Regions from separate parts of the Streptomyces sp. NPDC046716 genome, predicted to be linked through region 2. Evidence: riboswitches for the same ligand, from Rfam matches in the RefSeq annotation. Region 2 holds a riboswitch; each other region holds the start of a gene.
What was found. Region 2 has a riboswitch for cobalamin ahead of ABZ930_RS18280 (ABC transporter substrate-binding protein). Riboswitches for the same ligand answer to the same signal wherever they lie in the genome.
Positions count from the first base shown of each region.

Region 1: another riboswitch for cobalamin. It lies ahead of metE (5-methyltetrahydropteroyltriglutamate--homocysteine S-methyltransferase); the one in region 2 lies ahead of ABZ930_RS18280 (ABC transporter substrate-binding protein).
Region 3: another riboswitch for cobalamin. It lies ahead of ABZ930_RS10765 (prenyltransferase/squalene oxidase repeat-containing protein); the one in region 2 lies ahead of ABZ930_RS18280 (ABC transporter substrate-binding protein).

Region 1 is NZ_JBEYYU010000032.1:62,556-67,236, forward strand. Features, by position in the region: gene nrdR (transcriptional regulator NrdR) at 1-332, opposite strand, end outside; gene metE (5-methyltetrahydropteroyltriglutamate--homocysteine S-methyltransferase) at 487-2,805, opposite strand; cobalamin riboswitch at 2,968-3,202, opposite strand; gene ABZ930_RS23690 (NUDIX domain-containing protein) at 3,259-3,693, shown strand; gene ABZ930_RS23695 (carboxypeptidase regulatory-like domain-containing protein) at 3,690-4,681, opposite strand, start outside.
Region 2 is NZ_JBEYYU010000022.1:19,977-24,657, reverse strand. Features, by position in the region: gene ABZ930_RS18290 (lytic polysaccharide monooxygenase) at 1-190, opposite strand, end outside; gene ABZ930_RS18285 (alpha/beta hydrolase) at 378-1,061, shown strand; cobalamin riboswitch at 1,138-1,339, shown strand; gene ABZ930_RS18280 (ABC transporter substrate-binding protein) at 1,406-2,434, shown strand; gene ABZ930_RS18275 (iron chelate uptake ABC transporter family permease subunit) at 2,446-3,453, shown strand; gene ABZ930_RS18270 (ABC transporter ATP-binding protein) at 3,450-4,235, shown strand; gene ABZ930_RS18265 (helix-turn-helix domain-containing protein) at 4,258-4,681, shown strand, end outside.
Region 3 is NZ_JBEYYU010000010.1:151,778-156,458, reverse strand. Features, by position in the region: gene ABZ930_RS10770 (SPFH domain-containing protein) at 1-851, shown strand, start outside; cobalamin riboswitch at 1,271-1,393, shown strand; gene ABZ930_RS10765 (prenyltransferase/squalene oxidase repeat-containing protein) at 1,483-2,718, shown strand; gene ABZ930_RS10760 (SCO2322 family protein) at 2,715-3,359, shown strand; gene ABZ930_RS10755 (CbiQ family ECF transporter T component) at 3,363-4,505, shown strand; gene ABZ930_RS10750 (ATP-binding cassette domain-containing protein) at 4,502-4,681, shown strand, end outside.

The DNA of each region.
Region 1 (4,681 bases), on a different contig from region 2:
TCCAGTACGGCCAGCCCCACGTCGTGCGTGCTCAGCTGGGCGCTGCCGGCCGCCCGAAGGTTCTCCTCCACCTGCTGGCCGAGCCGGTCGAGCATGTCCTCCGTGATGGGACGGCCCTGGCACGCCTTGCGGACACTGCTGACGATCTTCGTGCGGCTGAACGGCTCGGTCACCCCGCTGCGCTTGACCACGAGGAGCGAGTACGTCTCCAGCGTGGTGAAACGGCGCTGGCAGTGGGCGCACTGCCGTCGTCGGCGGATCGATGTGCCGTCATCGGTCGACCGGCTGTCGATGACGCGGCTGTCGGGGAGCCTGCAGAAGGGGCAGTACACCGTGGGTGTCCTTTCGGATTGCCTCGGACGGTTGGTGTTCGTCCGGCGTCCGGCCGACCGTGGAGCGACACTCATCGTAACGTAACTGACCTGCGGGTTTTCGTGAACTCAACCAAGTCGGCCCGCAGTCGGGGCTCCCCGGCCGCGGGGCGGATCAGACGGGGCCGACCTCCCCGCGCACGGTCCGCGCGGCCGTGACCAGGTTCTCCAGGCAGGCGCGGGTCTCGGACCGGCCGCGGGTCTTCAGGCCGCAGTCGGGGTTGACCCACAGCCGCTCGGCCGGAATCGCCTCGAGCCCCTTGCGCAGCAGCGCGGCCATCTCGTCCGCGCCCGGCACACGCGGGGAGTGGATGTCGTAGACACCCGGACCGGCCTCGCGCGGATAGCCGTGCCCGGCGAGCTCGCGGGCCACCTGCATGTGCGAGCGCGCCGCCTCCAGGCTGATCACGTCGGCGTCGAGGTCGTCGATCGCCTGCACGATGTCGCCGAACTCCGCGTAGCACATGTGCGTATGGATCTGGGTGTCCGGGCGCACGCCCGCGGTGGTGACGCGGAACGCCTCGGTCGCCCAGTCCAGATAGGCCGCGTGATCGGCGGCGCGCAGCGGCAGGGTCTCGCGCAGCGCGGGCTCGTCGACCTGGATGACCGAAGTGCCGTTCGCCTCCAGGTCGTCGACCTCGTCGCGCAGGGCGAGGGCGACCTGGCGGGCGGTGTCGCCGAGCGGCTGGTCGTCGCGGACGAAGGACCAGGCGAGCATCGTCACGGGACTGGTCAGCATGCCCTTGACCGGGCGGTCGGTCAGCGACTGGGCGTACGCCGTCCAGCGCACCGTCATCGGTTCGGGACGCGAGATGTCCCCGGCCAGGACCGGCGGCCGCACGTAGCGGGTGCCGTAGGACTGCACCCAGCCGGCTTGCGTGGTCAGGTAGCCGGTGAGCCGCTCGGCGAAGTACTGGACCATGTCGTTGCGTTCGGGCTCGCCGTGCACCAGGACGTCGAGCCCGGTCCTCTCCTGGAAGGAGACGACGTCCCGGATCTCGCTCGCGATGCGTTCCTCGTACGCGGCGGCGTCGATCCGCCCGGCCCGCAAGTCGGCGCGGGCCGTGCGCAGTTCGGTGGTCTGCGGGAACGATCCGATCGTGGTGGTCGGCAGCGGCGGCAGACCCAGGTGGGCGTGCTGGGCCGCGGCCCGCACGGGGTAGGGCTGGGAGCGGCGCCCGTCCGTGTCCGTCACGGCCTCGGCGCGGGCGCGCACCGCGGGATCGCGGGTGAGGGCGGAGGTGGCGCGGGAGGCGAGGTCGGCCTTGTTGGCCGAGAGTTCGGCGGTGATGGTGTGGGTGCCCCGGGCCAGGCCCTTGGCGAGCGTCACGATCTCGGCCGTCTTCTGGCGCGCGAAGGCGAGCCAGCGCAGGATCTGCGGTTCGATGTCGCGCTCCAGGGTGACGTCCAGCGGGACGTGCAGGAGGGAGCAGGAGGCGGCGACGTCGACCCGGTCGGCGAGGCCCAGCAGGGTGCCGAGCGTGGCGAGTGACTTCTCCAGGTCGTTGATCCAGACGTTGCGGCCGTCGACCACACCGGCGACCAGGCGCTTGCCGGGCAGACCGCCGACCGAGGCGAGCGCTTCCAGGTTGGCGGCCGCCGCGTGGGTGAAGTCGAGGGCGAGACCGTCGACCGGGGCCTTCGCCAGGACGGGAAGAGCGTCGCCGAGCCGGTCGAAGTAGGAGGCGACCAGCAGCTTCGGGCGGTCCGTGCGGGCGCCGAGGTCCCGGTAGGCGCGCTCGGCCGCCTTGAGCTCGGCCGGCGTGCGGTCCTGGACCAGGGCCGGCTCGTCCAGCTGCACCCACGCGGCTCCGGCGGCGCGCAGATCGGCGAGGACCTCCGCGTACACGGGGAGCAGCCGGTCGAGCAGCGTCAGCGGGTCGAAGTCGGCGGCGACACCGGGCGCGGCCTTGGCGAGAAGGAGATAGGTGACCGGGCCGACGAGGACCGGGCGGGGCGAGAGCCCCAGGGCGAGGGCTTCCTCGACCTCCGCGACCTGCTGGGCCGAGTCGGCGGTGAAGACCGTGTCGGGGCCCAACTCGGGCACCAGATAGTGGTAGTTCGTGTCGAACCACTTGGTCATCTCCAGCGGCGCCACGTCCTGGGTGCCACGCGCCATCGCGAAGTAGCCGTCGAGGGCGTCGGCGGCCACGGCGGCGCGGTGGCGCTCGGGGATCGCGCCGACCATGACGGTGGCGTCGAGAACGTGGTCGTAGTACGAGAAGTCGCCGGTGGGGACTTCGGTGATCCCGGCGGCGGCGAGTGCCCGCCAGTTCCCACGGCGCAGTCCGGCGGCGGTGGCCCGGAGGGAGCCGGCGGTGACGCGGCCCTTCCAGTAGCCCTCGATCGCCTTCTTCAGCTCGCGGTCGCGTCCTTGCCGGGGGTAGCCGTACACGGTGGCCCGTGCTGCCGCGGCTGCGGTCCTGGTGGTCACGGAGTTCTCCTTCGAGAGACGTATCCCTGGGATCCCGAGAACCCGAACGCGTGAAGGAGTGACAGCGACGACGGGAAGGCCCTCGCGCAGCAGGGCGCGGCCGTCCGCCGGATGTGTGCGCCGACCCGCCCTCGAGGTCACCGGGATGTCCGCGCACGCGTCGTACGCGCACGGGCAGTTGGCAGGTCTTCGGACTCGCGGACGTGTCCCGTGCGTGTCGCCACGTACGGAACTCCTACTGGCCGTCGCTTCCCAGGTCCCGTTCCTCGGGGCCCAGTGCGTATGACGGCGGTCGTTCCCACTCACCGCTGCGGGGCAGTCCCGGATTCCCACCGGGTTCCCTCTTGCGACGCATCCCGCCTGGCGGACGGGGCGAACCAGCTGCGCGGCCCACCCTACGGGCTGCCGGTCGGCGGTGGCCAGACGGAGCGGAGCGGGCGGCACAATGCGGGGATGGATCACACAGTCATGAAGGTCGTCGCGGCGGCCGTGGTGGAGCACGGCAGGCTGCTCGTCGTCAGCAAGCAGGCGGCGCCGGACATCTTCTACGTTCCGGGAGGCAAGCCCGAACCGGGCGAGGAACCGGAGGAGACGCTGGTACGGGAGCTGCGGGAGGAGCTGGGGGTCGAGCCGGGCCCGCTCGAACCGCTCGCCGTCGTGGAGGAGCGGGCGGCCCTGGAAGGCGTACCGATGCGGCTGACGGTCTTCGCCACGACGCTGATCGGCGATCCGGTCCCCGCGGCCGAACTGTCCGCCCTGCGCTGGACCGACGGGCGGGACGCGGATCTGCGGCTCGCCCCCGCCGTCGAGCACCATCTGCTGCCGCTGCTGCGGGACATGGGCCGGCTGGAGCCGCTCGGCGCCCCGGCGGAGGGCACGTCGGACTAGCCGGTCGCGACCCGGCCCCGTCGATCCACCGCGGGGGAGCCGGCGTCGGCCTCCCGCCGCTCCAGCGCGAAGTCCGCCCGGGCCGTCTCTCCCGGCGTCAGCAGCCTGCGCCGCGCCACCGGATGAAGTCCCGGCGCCGAGGCCACGAGGGAGAGATGGCCCTCCGGGAGGCCGGAGACGGCGTAGCGGCCCTCGGCGTCGGTGACGGTGGAGACCAGTTGCCCGCCCAGTCCGTCGAGCACGATGACGGCGGCGCCGCGGACCGGCCGCCCCTCGCCGTCGCGGACCGTTCCGGCCAGGACGGGCTCCGGTTCCCCGAAGTGGTGGGGGTGGACCGGGAGCGCCGTGGGGACGGGCGTTTCGAGGGCCGGGTCGTCCACGGGCGGCTCGGTGACCGTGTCCCGCGCGGTGGCCCGGCGGTGCCGCAGGAAGTCGAGGCCGAGCAGGGACGCGCCCGCGGCGATCCAGCCGCACAGGACGAGGACCGGCTTCAGGACCCCGGCGCCGTCGAAGTAGAGGACGCCGCGCAGGGCGTCGACCGCGTTCGCCAGCGGCATGACCGCGTGCACGTACTGGAAGAACTCCGGCAGCAGCGGGGCCGGTACCGCCCCGCCGCTCGTCGGGATCGACAGGACGATGAACAGGGTCATGCCGACGGCGGGCAGGAACCGGCGGGTGAACGGCGCGAGTCCGGACGCGGCCGTGGCGACCGCCGAGGTGAGCAGGAACGCGACGGCCATCACCGCCGGTTCGGCGTCCAGATAGCCCAGCGCGGTCCCGACCGCGTAACCGACGACGCCGAAGACCGCCGCGACGACCGTGACGGCCAGCAGCTTGCGGCGGCGGTCGAACGCGACGGCGCGCAGCAGCGTCGTGGCGAGGATGTACGCCGGGATGTTCCAGGCGATGCCGAAGTAGAGGACGGTCGAGCCGAGGAGGTCCTTGCCCGCGGTGGGGGCGACGTCGTCGACCGCGAGAGGGGACCGCT
Region 2 (4,681 bases):
CCTTGCAGGCGGGGTTGGTGGGCATCTGGGTGGAGGAGTTGGCGAGCAGGTCCTTGTAGCAGAGGTAGGTGCGCGAGCCGGGCATCAGGGCGACACCGTGCGCGGCGGCCGGGGACGGCACGGCCAGTACGGCGGCGACTGCGATGCCTGCCGCTCCGGCCAGCGCGGCCGCGCGGGAGGGAACCGTCATGGGACTGTCTCCTTCGGGAGGGCTCCGACGAGCGGTACGACCCGTAGTCGGCGCCACCACGGATTCGGTTGCCGCGCGGCGGGCGCCGACGGTCCGTTTCCGGCCGGTCCGCGATGACGTAGCCTCGCGGGATCAACTGATCTTCACGGTCGGCGCGTGGGCCGGCCGGGGCGGGGAGCGCGGAGGCATGCCGGAGCGGCGCACGGTGCGGGTGTCGGGGATCTCCCTGTCCTACGAGGTGTCGGGGCCGCCGGACGCCGTGCCGCTTCTGCTGCTGCACGGTCTCGGGGAGGGCGCGGCCGACTGGGCGCAGGTGGCACCGGAGTTCGCCCGCGACCACCGGGTGTACGCCCTCGACCTGCGCGGGCACGGGCAGAGCGACTGGCCGGACCGGTACTCCCTGGAGCTGATGCGGGACGACGTGACCGCGTTCCTGGACGCTCTGGGGCTCGACCGGGTGCGGGTCGTCGCGCACTCCATGGGCGGCGTGGTCGCCTGTCTGCTGGCGGCGGCCGCGCCGGAGCGGGTGACGCGGCTGGTTCTCGAGGACGTCCCGCTGCCCCGCCCGCGGACGCCTCCCCCGCTGGTCCGCCCCGACGGGGACCTGGCCTTCGACTGGGAGATGGTGGTGGCGGTCAGGCGGCAGCTCGACACACCGCCCGCGCACTGGGCGGACCTGCTCGCCGCGATCACCGCCGAGACTTTGGTGGTGGCGGGCGGGCCGCTGAGTCATGTGCCGCAGGACGGCGTCGCGGAGCTGGCCCGGCGGATTCCCGGCGGGCGGCTGCTGACCGTCCCGGTCGGCCACCTGGTCCACCGGGAGGCTCCGGAGGAGTTCGTCACGGAGGTCCGCGCGTTCCTCGGCGCCTGACGCAGGGTCACCGGCGGGCGGCCGACGTCGGCCCGCGCTCCCGAAAACCCCGGCGGCGGGAGCCTCGCCCGGCCCGTGATACTTTCGCCGGGCCAGTCGTACCTTTGCACGATCTTGCTCGTGCACGGGTCAGGGAATCCGGTGCAAATCCGGAACTGACGCGCAGCGGTGAGGGTGACGGGCGGAGCCACAGCCACTGGGCCGGTGACACGGTCTGGGAAGGCGCTTCGCGCGGACGACCCCGAGTCCGAAGACCTGCTGGCGGCCTCCGGGGCGTTCCGCGGCCGGGGGTGGACCGTAGACCGGCTCCGCGTATGAGCCCTGGACGCAGAGGATTCCCCGTGCTGCCCGCCCGTTTCACCCGTCACGTCCGCCGTGCCGCACCGCTGTTGGCCGCTGCCCTGCTCCTGACCGGGTGCGGAGGATCGACCGGCACCGACGCGAAGCCGGGACGCGGGGTCACGGTCGACAACTGCGGTACGAAGGTACGCGTCGACCACGCGCCGAAGCGGGCCGTGGCCCTCGACCAGGGCTCGGCGGAGATCATGCTGTCGCTCGGTCTCGCCGACCGGATGGTGGGCACCGGCACCTGGACGGACCCGGTCCTCAAGGGGCTCGAGAAGGCGAACGCGAAGGTGCCGCGGCTCGCGGACCGCTATCCGTCCTTCGAGAAGGTCCTGTCCACCGAACCCGACTTCGCCGCGGCCTCTTTCACGTACACGCTCAGCAAGGGCGGGGTGGCGTCGCGCGAGAAGTTCGCCGAACTCGGCGTCCCCACCTATCTCTCCCCCGGCGACTGCGCCGGCAAGGACAACAGCGGCGACGGCGACGGCGCGCGCACCAAGGCGCTCACCCTCGACACGGTCTACGGCGAGATACGTGACCTGGCGCGGATCTTCCACGTGGAGAAGCGGGGCGAGAAGCTCATCGACACGCTCACGGCCCGCGTGGAGAAGGCGACTTCGGCCGCCGACACGTCGGGCGTCAGCGTGCTGTACTGGTTCGCGAACTCCGACTCCCCCTACATGGCGGGCTGTTGCGGCGCTCCGGGTGTCATCACCAAGGAGCTGAAGCTGCGCAACGTCTTCGACGACACCCACGACGAGTGGCCGCAGATCGGCTGGGAGACCGTCGCCGACCGCGATCCGGACGTCCTCGTCATCGGTGATCTGACCCGCCGCTCGCAGTCGGCCGAGTCCGCCGCCCAGAAGATCAGGTTTCTGGAGTCGGACCCCGTCACGAAGAACATGACGGCGGTGCGGGAGAAGCGGTACGTGCGGCTGAGCGGGCAGGACATGAATCCGACGATCCGCACCGTGGACGGGCTGGAGAAGGTGGCCGCCGCGGTCGGCGCGTTCGGTCTCGGCCGGTGAGTGCCGCGACGCTGCGCTCCGGTCTCTACTGGGCGGCGGGGGTGTTCGCGCTGTTGGCGTCCGTCGCCGTGGCGATCACCTTCGGGCCCGCGCGGATCGGGGTCGGCGACGTGTGGTCGGCGGTGGGCGCGCGGCTCGGCTGGGGCAGCTCGGACCTGTCGCCGATCCGCGACGGCATCGTATGGAATCTGCGGCTGCCGCGGACGCTGCTCGCGGCCGTGTGCGGGGCCGGGCTCGCCGTGTGCGGCACGGTGCTGCAGGCGCTGCTGCGCAATCCGCTCGCCGATCCGTTCGTGCTGGGGGTGTCCTCGGGGGCGTCGACGGGCGCCGTGCTCGTCGTGGTCCTCGGAGTGGGCGGCGGCGCCCTGTCGGTGTCCGGCGGCGCGTTCATCGGCGCGGTCGTCTCGTTCGCGCTGGTGCTGGTGCTCAGTCACACCCTGGGCGGCACGACGGACCGGGTGGTGCTCAGCGGGGTGGCCGCGATGCAGTTGTTCTCCGCGCTGACCTCGGTCGTGGTGCTGACGGCCGCCGATGCGGAGACCACGCGCGGCGTGCTGTTCTGGCTGCTCGGCTCGCTCGGCGGCGTCGGCTGGACCGAGGTGTGGCTGTGCTGCGCGGTCCTGTTTCTCGCGCTGGTGGTGTGTCTCGGGTACGGGCGCACGCTCGACGCGTTCGCCTTCGGCCCGGAGGCGGCGGCCGCGCTGGGCGTCCGGGTGGCCCGGACCCGGCTGATCCTGCTGTGTGTGACGGCGCTGCTGACGGCGGTCCTGGTGAGTGCGGCGGGTGCGATCGGCTTCGTCGGTCTGGTGCTGCCGCACGCGGCGCGGGCCCTGGTCGGGCCCGGGCACACCCGGCTGCTGCCGGTGACGGCGCTCGCCGGCGCGGTGTTCCTGGTGTGGGTGGACACGGCGGCGCGCACGGTCCTCGCGCCGCAGGAGGTTCCGGTGGGAGTGGTGACGTCCTTGATCGGTGTGCCCGCGTTCGTGCTGGTGCTGTACCGGCGCAGGGCCGTCCGGTGACGGGCGGGCTGCGCGCGGAGCGCGTGTCCCGGTCGGCCGGCGGCGCACTGATCCTCGACGGGGTGGCGCTCGCGCCGCGCCCCGGCACCGTGACGGGCCTGCTCGGCCCGAACGGCTCGGGCAAGTCGACCCTGCTGAGGCTGCTCGCCGGGGTGCTCGCCCCGGACTCGGGTGTCGTCACCCTCGACGGCGTGCCGCTCGCGGACGTATCGCGCCGCACGGTCGCGCGGCGGATCGCCGTGGTCGAGCAACAGACCGACACCCAGGTCGAGTTGACGGTCGCCGACGTGGTGCGGCTCGGCCGGATCCCGCACCGCCGCGCCTGGGCTCCGGCGTCCGCGGCCGACGAGACCGCGGTCCGCTCCGCGCTGGAGCGCAGCGGCCTGGCCGACAAGGCGCACCGGCTGTGGCACACCCTGTCGGGCGGCGAACGCCAGCGGGTGCAGATCGCGCGCGCCCTGGCCCAGGAACCGCGCGAGCTGCTGCTCGACGAGCCGACCAACCACCTCGACATCCAGCACCAGTTGGAACTGCTCGACCTGATCACGGGCCTCGGCCTGACGAGCGTCGTCGCGCTGCACGACCTGAATCTGGCCGCCACGTACTGCGCGCAGGTCGTCGTGGTGTGCCGGGGCCGGGTCGTCGCGGCGGGCGCCCCGGAGAAGGTCCTCACCGAGGAGTTGATCGCGGACGTGTACGGGGTCCGCGCCCGGGTGAGCGTCCCGGAGCCGGGGATGCGTCCGCACATCCGGTTTCTGGGGACCCTCGCGCGCGATTCCTAGGAACGCTCACTACTCTGTGCCGATGCCCGACGCACTCGCCGCCGCCCTGCCGTCCGTACGCCAGCTCGCCGACGCCCTCGGCCCGGGCGCGGCCTGGTCGGGACAGGTGGACACGCCGGTCGCCGACGTCGTCGTGGCGGGCCCCGACGAGCCGCTGGACGATGTCGCGGGGGCGCTGGTGCTGGGGGTGGGGGTACGCGCCGACGAGGCCGCCGCCTTCCTCGGCGCGGCGGCGGTGGCGGGCGCGGCCGCCGTGGCGTTCAAGGTCGGCGACGGCCTGCTCCCGCCGACCACGAAGGACGCGGCGGAACGGGCGGGTGTTCCCCTGCTCGGTGTGCCGGCCGGGCTGCGCTGGGACCGGGCCGAATCCGAGCTGCGGGCGGTGCTCGCGTACGGCGGCCGGCCCGGCGCCGACAGCGGCCGGGACCTGTTCTCGCTGGCCCAGA
Region 3 (4,681 bases), on a different contig from region 2:
AGATGTCGGTGCTCACCGGGCGGATCTTCGCCGGTCACCTGCGCTCCATCATCGGCTCGATGACCGTCGAGGAGATCGTCACCGAGCGGCAGAAGCTGGCGACGGAGGTGCTCGACACCTCGAAGGCCGAGATGGCGAAGATCGGGCTGCACGTCGACTCGTTGCAGATCCAGTCCATCGACGACGGTGCCACCGGGTACATCGAGGCGATGTCGCAGCCGCACAAGGCCGCCATCCAGCGTGCCGCGAAGATCGCGCAGGCGCAGGCCAACCAGGCCTCCGTCGAGGCGGAGCAGGCTGCCGCCCGCAAGCAGGCCGAGTTCGCGCGGCAGACCGCGGTCGTGCAGGCCGAGTTCAGCGCCGAGGTGGACCGGGCCAAGGCGCAGGCCGACCAGGCCGGGCCGCTGGCGCGGGCGCACGCGCAGCAGGAGGTGCTCGCCGCGCAGACCGAGCTGGCGCTCAAGCAGGCCGAGCTGCGGGAGAAGGAGCTGATCGCGGAGGTCGTGAAGCCGGCGCAGGCCGATGCCGAGCGGATCCGGGTGCTCGCCCTCGCCGAGGCCGAGCGGATGAAGATCCAGGCCGAGGCGGCGGCGTCGTACGACCGGGTCGCGCTGGACCGGATGCTCATCGATCAGTTGCCGCAGATCGTGAAGGAGGCGTCGGCCGGGCTCGCCGGGGCCAATGTCAACGTCCTGAACGGGGCCGATGGGCTCGGCGAGATCGCCGCCGGGCTCGTCGGGCAGGGGCTGACGATCCTCGACTCGGTCCGCAAGAACCTCGGCGCGACGGACGACCCCGGTTCCGCCGTCGAGCGCTACCGGGGCGACGACGGCCCCGTCGAGGTCCGCTGACGCGTTCGGCCGCGGCTCTCGTCGTGGCTGGTCGCGCAGTTCCCCGCGCCCCTGAAGGCATGCGCTGCGCGCAGCCTTCCCCCGGAGGCTGCGGCTCCGCCGCGCCTCTCGCGATGAGATGCCGCACGAAGTGCGCATCTCAGGGGCGCGGGGAACGGCGCGAGAAGCGGCCACCGGCCCGCACACAAAGAACAACCCAGGGGCGCGAGGAACGGCGCGAGAAGCGGCCACCGGCCCGCACACGAAGAACAACCCAGGGGCGCGGGGAACGGCGCGAGAAGCGGCCACCGGCCCGCACACGAAGAACAACCCAGGGGCGCGGGGAACTGCGCGACCAACCCCCACCGGAGCCGCACACGAAGAACAACCCAGTGCGGCCGGGTCCCCGGCGGAGCCGCCCGCGGACGACCCCGAAACACGGCGCCCGGTACAGTGAAGGCGTCGTCATCAAGCGTGTGTGAGGGGAAGCCGGTGGGAGTCCGGCGCTGACCCGCAACCGTCACAGCCGGATTGCCTCACCCGCCTCATGATCGGCTCAGAACCGTCGAGGCATACGGAGCTGGAGCCGCCCGGTACCAGCAGAGCGTGCCGTGCCGCCCGGCTCCCCGCAGGGAGAGGCACCCGCCCCAGCATGAACATTCGCCGCAGCGCCGCACTCGTGGCCGCGACCGTCGTGATCGGCGGCGCGGCGGCGCCGGCCGCCCTCGCGGACGGTGCCTCCCCCTCGGCGTCCCCCAAGGTCGTCGTACCGAGCGGCCTGTACGGGTCCGCCGATCCCACGTACGACGGCGTGTGGCGCCAGTCCCTCGCCCTCGTGGCGCAGAAGACCGAGGACGTCCGGCCCGCCGCGAAGGCCGTCGACTGGCTCGCGGGCCAGCAGTGCGAGAACGGCGGCTTCGCCGCGTTCCGGGCCGAGCCGGGCAAGGCCTGCGACGCGAAGACGCCCGTCGACAGCAACAGCACGGCCGCCGCCGTCCAGGCCCTGGCCGCCGTGGGCGGCCGCGACGGCGAGGTCGCCAAGGGCGTGGCCTGGCTGAAGAAGAACCAGAACGCCGACGGCGGCTGGGGCTACAACCCGGGCGGCGCCAGCGACGGCAACTCCACCGCGGTCGTGCTCGGCGCCCTGTCCACCTCAGGCGACGAGCCCGCCGAGGTCCGGTCCTCGACCGGCAAGTCCGGCTTCGACGCCCTCGGCACGCTGACCCTGCCCTGCTCGGAGGGCAAGGACGGCGGCGCGCTCGCCTACCAGCCCGACAAGAAGGGCGAGCTCACGGCGAACGCCGACGCGACCGCCGCCGGTGTGCTCGGCGCCCTCGGCTCCGGTTTCGCCGCCGAGAAGGGCACGGCCCCGGACGCGTACACCTGCGAGGACGGGGAGCAGGCGAAGACCTCCGAGGGCATCGCGCACAACGGCGCCGTCTACCTCCAGAACCAGCTCTCCACGCACCTGTACCTGAAGTCGCAGCTGGCCGGCGCCACCGACCAGCCCGACTACGGCAACACCGCCGACGCGGTCACGGCCGTGGCCGCCGCGGAGGGCATCAAGTACACGAAGGACCCGTACGCCTGGCTGGAGAAGAACGCGCAGGACTGGGCGAAGGGCGCCGGACCCGCCGCCTACGCCCAGCTGATCTTCGCCGCGCACGCCACCGGCAACGACCCGCGCGACTTCGGCGGCACCGACCTGGTGAGCGCGCTGAACAAGACGGGGCCCGACCCCGCCTCCGCGAAGTCCGCCGCCGACTCCGGTGACGAGAAGAAGGACGACGGCGGCAGCGGGGTGTCCTGGTGGATCGTCGGCGTCATGTTCATCGCCGCGGTCGGCGCCGGAATCCTGATCAGCGGGCGTAAGAAGCAGCAGAAGTGAGCCGCGCCGCCCGGCTGGCGCTCGCCCTGCTCGTGGCCGTCCTCGGGCTCGCCGTCGCCGCGCCCGCGCAGGCCGCCGGGTACCGGTACTGGTCGTTCTGGGAGAACGACGGCGGCTCGTGGACGTACGCGACCATGGGCCCGGGCCAGAGCCGCCCGTCGGACGGCGATGTCGAGGGGTTCCGGTTCGCGGTGAGCGCGGACTCGAAGGACGCCACGAAGCCGCGCGGGGCCGCCGACTTCGACGCGGTCTGCGGCGACACGGGCGCGCAGGACGGGAAGAAGCGGGTCGCGGTCGTCATCGACTTCGGCACGGCCGAGGACGCGCCCGACGGCGAGACCCCGCCGAAGGCACGCACCGCGTGCGCCCGGGTCGGTGAGGACGCGACCGCCGCGGACGCGCTGGCCGCCGTCGCCAAGCCGCTGCGCTACGACAGCAGCGCCCTGCTCTGCGCCATCTCCGGGTATCCGAAGTCCGGCTGCGGCGAACAGGTCAGCGGCCATAAGCACTCGCCGAGTGCCACCGAACCCGCGAAGAAGTCGAGCCACTCGCTGCCGTCCGTCGGCGTCCTCGCGGGCGTCGTCGCCGTCGTCGTGCTCGGCGGCGCGGCGATCTGGCAGGCCAAGCGCCGCCGCGACTGAGTCATGGGTCTCGACGCGCTGCGGGCCCCCCGGGCCGGCCGTTCCCGTTCGCTGCATCCGGGTGCCTGGTGGATCTGGGCTCTCGGGCTCGGCACGGCCGCGTCCCGCACCACGAACCCGCTGCTGCTCGCGCTGCTCGTCGGCGTCGCCGGTTACGTGGTGGCGGCGCGCCGGACGGAGGCGCCGTGGGCACGCAGCTACGGGGCGTTCGTGAAGCTGGGGCTCGTCGTGATCGGCATCCGGCTGGTCTTCGCCTGCTTCCTCGGCTCGGCGATCCCGGGCTCGCACGTCGTCATGACGCTGCCCGAGGTGCCGCTGCCGGACTGGGCGCAGGGCGTGCGGATCGGCGGGCGGGTCACCCTGGAGGGCCTGGTGTTCGCCCTGTACGACGGGCTGAAGCTGGCCGCGCTGCTGATCTGCGTCGGCGCCGCGAACGCGCTGGCCTCCCCGTCGCGGCTGCTGAAGTCGCTGCCGGGCGCGCTGTACGAGGCGGGCGTCGCGGTCGTCGTCGCCATGACGTTCGCGCCGAACCTGGTCGCCGACGTGCGGCGGCTGCGGGCGGCGCGCCGCCTCCGGGGCCGCCCGGACAGCGGCCTGCGCGGGCTGCTCCAGGTCGGCCTGCCCGTCCTGGAGGGCGCCCTCGAACGGTCGGTTGCGCTCGCCGCCGCGATGGACGCGCGGGGTTACGGGCGCACCGCCGAGGTGCCGCCCGCCGTGCGCCGAGCCACCGCCGTCCTCACCCTCGGCGGTCTGATCGGCGTGTGCGCGGGCACGTACGGGCTGCTCGCGTCGTCGGGCGCCGGGTACGGGCTGCCCGTGCTGCTCGCCGGGGTCGCCGCCGCGCTCGGCGGGCTCTGGCTGGGCGGTCGCCGCTCGGTGCGCACCCGCTACCGCCCCGACGTGTGGGGCGTACGGGCCTGGCTCGTCGCCGGGTCGGGCGTGGTCGCCGCCGCCGTGATGATCTGGAGCGCCGCCCGGGACCCGGCCGCGCTGGCACCGTCCGTGGTGCCGCTGACGGCGCCCGCGCTGCCGCTCTGGCCGGCGGCAGGGGTCCTGGTCGGGCTCCTCCCGGCCTTCGTCGCGCCCGTACCCGCCCCCGCACCCGCACCCGCACCCGCAGAGCGAAAGCAGGAGTCGTCGTCATGATCCGCTTCGAGGACGTCTCCGTGACGTACGACGGCTCGCAGGCGCCCACCGTGCGCGGCATCGAACTGCACGTGCCCGAGGGCGAGCTGATGCTGCTGGCCGGTCCTTCCGGCGTCGGCAAGTCGACGCTGCTGGGCGCGGTGAGCGGGCTCGTGCCGCACTTCACCGGCGGCACC